DNA from 2 places in the Marinomonas sp. 15G6-16 genome. Region 2 is predicted to be linked to the other one. Evidence: predicted binding sites of a transcription regulator. Region 2 holds the regulator's gene; the other holds the start of a gene.
The links. The regulator FliA, encoded in region 2, starts transcription of late flagellar genes. The targets are predictions, from matches to a motif close to CTAAAGTTNNNNNNNNNNCNGCCGATA.
Positions count from the first base shown of each region.

Region 1: flgM (flagellar biosynthesis anti-sigma factor FlgM) is a predicted target of FliA. The motif match lies at 1,782-1,808, and genes of this name have one in related genera.

Region 1 is NZ_CM147916.1:2,418,092-2,421,504, reverse strand. It holds gene AC0L46_RS11595 (chemotaxis protein CheV) at 1-899, opposite strand, end outside; gene flgA (flagellar basal body P-ring formation chaperone FlgA) at 1,040-1,732, shown strand; gene flgM (flagellar biosynthesis anti-sigma factor FlgM) at 1,847-2,161, shown strand; gene AC0L46_RS11580 (flagella synthesis protein FlgN) at 2,197-2,676, shown strand; tRNA gene AC0L46_RS11575 (tRNA-Arg) at 2,811-2,885, shown strand; gene arsH (arsenical resistance protein ArsH) at 3,155-3,413, shown strand, end outside.
Region 2 is NZ_CM147916.1:2,541,907-2,545,319, reverse strand. It holds gene AC0L46_RS12180 (chemotaxis protein CheA) at 1-377, opposite strand, end outside; gene AC0L46_RS12175 (protein phosphatase CheZ) at 390-1,172, opposite strand; gene AC0L46_RS12170 (chemotaxis response regulator CheY) at 1,182-1,562, opposite strand; gene AC0L46_RS12165 (RNA polymerase sigma factor FliA) at 1,618-2,355, opposite strand; gene flhF (flagellar biosynthesis protein FlhF) at 2,469-3,413, opposite strand, start outside.

The DNA of each region.
Region 1 (3,413 bases), 120 kb from region 2:
GCTAATCGAGCTAACTCATCCGGCTGGAATTTTGCCAAAAAGCCATCTGCCCCAACTTTCTTCACCATCGCTTCGTTGAAAACACCACTTAATGATGTATGAAGCAGGATGAATAAATCTTGTAAGCGGCTATCGTTTCGAATCGCTGTCGTTAAGGTATAACCATCCATTTCAGGCATTTCAATATCTGAAATCACCATAGAAAATACCTCGGTAATATCTTTGCCTTCAGCTACAAGGCCTTCAAGATGATCAAGCGCTTCACGACCATCATGCAAGACAGTCGTCTCAAAACCTACTTGCTCCATACAACGCTTAATCTGCTTACGAGCAACAGATGAGTCATCAACAATAAGAATATGGTGTTTTTTGGCGTTTTCTTGAACGTTATCATCCACAATACCAGCAGATATATCCTGACGAGTCGGTGCTACTTCAGAAAGAATTTGCTCAACATCGAGGATTTCAACCATCTCTTTTTCTACCTGACACACAGCTGTCAGGTAATTGTCATTAGACAAACCTTTTGGTGGTGGCTGAATATCACTCCAGTTCATGTTCACAATTCTTTCAACGCCACGTACCAAGAACCCCTGTATACGACGGTTGTATTCAGTGATGATAACAAAACATTGATCAATATTTTCAATCGGGCTTGCACCTGTCGCTAATCCCAAATCTAAAATAGGAATTGTGCCGCCACGAATATGAGCAACACCTCGAACAACAGGTGAGCTATGAGGCATAGAGGTAAGTTTAGGGCATTGAAGAATTTCCTTCACCTTAAAAACATTGATACCGTAAAGGTGCTTACCGTTTAAGCGGAATAACAACAGCTCTAGTCGGTTTTCACCTACCAACTGCGTACGTTGATTAACAGTATCCAAAACTCCAGCCATAAACGCCTCCAAAATGTGCAAACATCATACTGAGGTATCACCTCATAATTGTTAAGTTACATCATCCAATGATAAAGTGATTTATCAGATTTTACTAACTATCTTATTTCTAACGCAATAATAAACAAAGAGAGCTAATCATGCGAATCATAAGGCTAACAATAGCCTTCTTTTGTTTCCAAGCAAGTTTAATATTTGCTGAATCTATAGAAAACCAAATTAATCACTACATAAACCAAGTAGAGATACCTCGATTACTAGAAATATACCCAGAAGCCGACGTTACGATTTCTTTAAATAACCTAGCAGCATTAAACTATTTACCTGACTGTGAAGCTGGCACCATTACAGTTACAAATCAAAGACCTGAGGCCAACAAGCGCACGACTTATGAAGTTAGCTGCGATTCGCCTGTATGGAAGTCTTATGTACCAGTCACTCAATCCATTACGATCCCAGCAATCAAAACAATTTCCCCCATCAATCGAGGACAAGAAATAAACAGAGCTAACACGGGTGTTGGCGATGTTGATATATCAACGTTAAGAGGCCAAGTTTTTACAGCAAAGAATCCACCTTACGGCCTGATTGCTTCACGCAACTTACGTATCAACACCTATATAACAGACAACTTGATCAACCAACCGACCTTAGTAAAAAAAGGCGACCTAGTGCTTATTACAGCAAGCAATGGAAACATTATAGTCAGGATGAACGGAGTTGCTTTAGAAAACGGTATAAAAGGACAACAAATACGCGTAAAAAACACCAGTTCTGAACGAATTGTATACGCCAAAGTTGTAACTAGCAGTGAGGTTCTTGTAAACTATTGAACATAGACTCGTTGGCATACAATTAATTCTCTTTTATTGTTGATTGCCACTAAAGTTTTTAGAGGCATAGCCGACAATATAGACAGGCAAATTATAAAAGGGCGGAAAAACCCAATGGCAATACATTTAACAGGTCTATCAAACCAAGGCACCATCACTAAAAGCGAACGTTCGCAGAAGGATGATGTGACTGGTAGCGCGACTGAAAGACAGAGCGCAGTAAAAAGTGGCGGAACGTTAGCTGATGACACAGTCAAATTAAGTGGTACAGCACAAACACTACAAAGCCAGCAGTCTAAGATCGGTAACTTACCAGATATCGACATGGATAAAGTAGAACAAATCAAAAAAGCCATTTCTGCAGGCGAATACAAGATAAATAGCCAGCAGCTAGCGAATAATATGGCTTCTATGGATTCTCTTTTCTAAACTGTTAATCACTTAGGTTTTAAACGGTTTAACTTATGATTCCAATTGCATCCATATTCATCAGAAGCAAAGAGACTCTCGAAAAGCTCTCTGTGCTTCTTGATGAAGAGCGCATTGCTTATAGCGCCTCAGACAGCCAAGTAATCATAGACCTATCCGAACAAAAGCAAGCCTTGCTTGATGAAATGAACCAACTTAATGAGAAAAGAGTAAACATGCTCATTAAGTTCGACATACTAGATAGAAAAAAACCAACCGAAGAAGAGTTTAAGAACTGGCTAGACCAACAAGACAGCTCTATGGATGACGTTCGTCTACTCATGAGGGAATGTGAAAGCCTACTTAGAACCTGCAAGACAAAAAACAACACCAATTCCCGCATTCTAAATACACTGCAAAAACGCAATAAACATTTATTTGAGCTTCTACAAGGCCATAGCGGAAAAAACAAAGTGTACACGGCTCGTGGTTCAACTCGCCCAATTAGCAGTAAGCAAACACTGGGCAGAGCTTAAATCAACTTAGTTAAATCTAACGATGCCTTTTTTTCACTACTCCTTTTACAACACAAAATCCTCTTTATAAACAATTGATTAGCAATCGCTAGGTTTAACCTAAAAACGAAAAGTGGTATAGTCACTCGCGAAGTGTCTCTGTAGTTAAATGGATATAATAGACCCCTCCTAAGGGTTAGTTGCAGGTTCGATTCCTGCCAGGGACACCATCCTCTTCCAAACAAAATACCTCGCTCTGCGTTATCAAAAAACTTTTCAGATATTTCATTTACTCACCTTTTAAACTCATCAAAGCAAAAAAACTGACACATCTAAGGTTTATAGTTATCAGTCTATCGGGTTCATTTAATCCACCTAATGAAAAAGCATTGACCAAACAAACAATATATGCGAAATTTCATATATATTATTTTTCATATATAAACCAAATTCAAATTACTGATTATTTGAACGGTTACACCCAACGGAAGTACCTAACATGAATCTGCCTAACATCGACAAAGACTCTTTCCACCTTCCTGATGTGGATAAAATGAAAACCTCTTCTCTTCCACACAAACCTCGCATATTACTTTTATACGGCTCATTAAGAGAACGATCTTTCAGCCGTTTAGTCGTTGAAGAATGCGCAGAGTTACTTAACGCTTACGGTGCCGAAACACGTATTTTTGACCCTCAAGGTTTACCTCAGCCAGATACAGAAGATGAATCTCACCCTAAAGTTAAAGAACTGAGAG
Region 2 (3,413 bases):
TACGCACTTAATGCCGAGATTAATTCTGGGGATGCTCGCTCCGGTTCACCACCAGCACGAACGGTATCGAACATTTCATTTACAGCATCAAGTGCCTGTAAAACAATATCCATTAAATCAGAGTCTATTTTACGCTGACCGTTTCTTAAGATATCAAAAACGTTTTCAGCGTAATGGCAGCAGTCAACTAATGCTGTTAACTGCAGAAATCCTGCACCACCCTTTACCGTATGGAAGCCACGGAAGATTGCATTAAGCAATGCTTTATCATCAGGGTTCTGTTCCAAATCTACTAATTGTTCAGAAAGCTGCTCTAAGATTTCTCCAGCTTCTACCAAAAAATCCTGTAAAATTTCTTCATCGACTTCAAAACTCATCCTCAGCCCCTTCTAGAAACCAAGACTTGATAGCAAGTCGTCTACTTCGTCTTGACTATTCAATACTTCTGGGTTGTTTTGTTTATTAATAGCTGGGCCATGACCACGAGTATCATCGTGACCAGACTCTTTCTCTTGGTGTTCAATTCCGGAGATACTATCAACGCGTCCAGCAACAGCGACGAGATGCACAAGTTTTTCTTCTACATCTCGAATTAAATCATTCACTCTAGCAATTACTTGACCGGTTAGATCTTGATAACCTTGCTCTAGAAGAATCGTGTTGAGGTTTGAATGCAAGGTTGTTGCGCTTTCATCAGCGTATGCTAAAAACACATCAATTCGCTTGTACAAATCGCGGAACTCTTGTGGTGTCAAATCTCTTTGAATTAGACGCCCCCAATCTTTACGCAACTCTTTAGCGCGGACTTGTAATTCACTGGCGACAGGAACACTACCATCCACCATATCCATGGTTTTGTTAGCGGCAGCGCTGGTTGTTTCAATCACATAGTTCAGTCGATCTGAAGCGTCTGTAATTTTCGTTGTAGCTTCGCCTTCCCCTGACACCAAATCCATTGAATCAACTTGAAAATCACGAATGGCATCATGAAGACTTCGCGTCAAAAAACCCACTTCGTTATAAAAGCTATTATGTCGAGCTTCACTTAACTCTTGGATTATTTTGATTGCACCACCAAAGTCTCCGACTTCGATATGTTTTTGAAGCTCTATAGCACCATCTTTAACTAGGCTTTCAAATTCCACTAGTCCAGACCCCAATTCATTTGACATCCAAAATTCCTATTTCGCAGCGTCTATTCGTTCAAATATTTTCTCAATTTTTTCTTTCAAAGCGACGGCAGTAAAAGGCTTCACAACATAACCATTTACGCCAGCTTGAGCAGCCGCAATAATTTGGTCACGTTTGGCTTCAGCCGTTACCATCAAAACAGGAATCGTTTTCAGTTTTTCATCTGCTCTCACAGCTCGGAGCAATTCAATCCCTGTCATACCTGGCATATTCCAGTCCGTCACTAGGAAATCAATAGACCCAGCTTGAAGTATCGGCAGTGCTGTTGTTCCATCATCTGCTTCAACTGTATTGGTAAATCCTAAATCCCGTAATAAGTTTTTAATGATTCGTCTCATTGTCGAGAAGTCATCAACAATCAGGATTTTCATGTTTTTATCCAATGCAACCTCCACACCCCAAAGGTAATATTCCACAACTCATAATTTAATCTCGCCAATTACTTAGTCGAGCTCGCAACCTCATAGCCGCTTGGCTATGTATTTGACTAACTCTTGATTCACTGACGCCTAGTACAGCGCCAATTTCTTTTAAATTCAGTTCTTCATTGTAGTATAAAGATAATACTAATTTTTCTCTTTCTGGAAGATTTTCGATCTCTCTTGCTAATTCATCTTGAAAACCATCTTCTTCAACAAGTGAATAAGGAGAGTTTTCAAATTCGGATTCTGAGCTTTCCAGATTATTCGTGTCAGAATCCAGCATTTCTTCATAACTAAACAATTGGGTCGACATGGAGGACTGAATCATCTCATGATATTCGTCAATCCCTATTCCCATATGTGCAGCGACTTCTGTATCACCAGCTTCGCGCCCAAGAGTTGCTTCTAATTCTTTAATAGCGTTGGTAACAGCTCTACCATTTCTACGAACAGAACGAGGGGCCCAATCAGACTTCCGCACTTCGTCCATCATAGAACCACGAATGCGAATACCTGCGTAGGTTTCAAAGCTGGCCCCTTTTGTTGACTCAAAGCGTTTGTAGGCTTCTATCAACCCCATCATACCCGCTTGAGTCAAATCATCGACATCAACACTATCAGGCAAACGAGCCAACAAATGGTAAGCTATTTTCTTTACTAAATACCCATACTGCTCAACAATCGCATCAATTGAGAGCGTCGCTTTCTTTGAGTATGTGTTATATCCATTCTTGGTCTGCATAAAATATTCTAGGCAACCTTTACTATTTAAGTTAGTTGCGTCAACTAACTGTACTACATTGTTTGACGCAGCGCTTTCAGTAATAACATATTTTTACTAACTACCATACCTTTCTACCCGCCATATTTTAATGAGCCATATAGCTGACTATAATGTTCAGCCGTATAAACCGCTCGACTAATTAAATTATGCGCACGAGCCGGCTCAATATCATCAGGAATACGTTGACCGTCGGCAATATAAACAACAGGCAAACTTTCTTCGATTACTACACTAATCGCTTCTCCAAGAGAAGCTGACTCATCCAATTTACTTAAAACACAGCCATCTAGTTGAACTTGAGAATAAATTTCAACGACGGTTTTTAATACTTGTCTTTGACTAGTGCAAGGCAAGACTAAAAGTTTCTTCAAGTTCTGGCGTGCACGTTTCATCATTAGAAGCTGACGTTCAAGGTTAGAGTCTCTCGGATTCATACCCGCCGTATCAACAAGCACTAACGGATAATCCGCATATTTCGCCAAAACGTCATTTAAGTCTGAATATTCACTTACAACTTCAACAGGAACATTTAAAATACGACCAAATGTTTTTAATTGCTCATGGGCAGCGATTCGATAAGTATCCGTTGTTATTAAAACCACACCATCAGAACCATGTTTTAAAACATGCTGGGCTGCAATTTTACCGATAGAGGTGGTTTTACCCACACCTGTTGGCCCCATAAAGGCAATACAACCTCGAAGTTCACTAGAGTTGGAACGTACAGGAATATAGTCTGCTAAATTCGCAAGCAAGCGGTTCCAATCATCTTCTCGGCCTTTTAAATCAATATCATCTATTAACCTAGAAACAACAAAGTCTGATAACCCCAACCCTTGTAGCTGCTGTCGCGCTTTCGTCTCAGCAGAGCCAACCTTAGCATCCGCTCGATCTTCCTCTTGTTGACGACGATCTAACATAGCTCGAACATTTTTTAGTTCCAGCTCCATTTCACGCATCTGTCGTTCACCATCAACATTGCGAATAGATAGCGCTTCTTCAACTTTAGGGTCTGT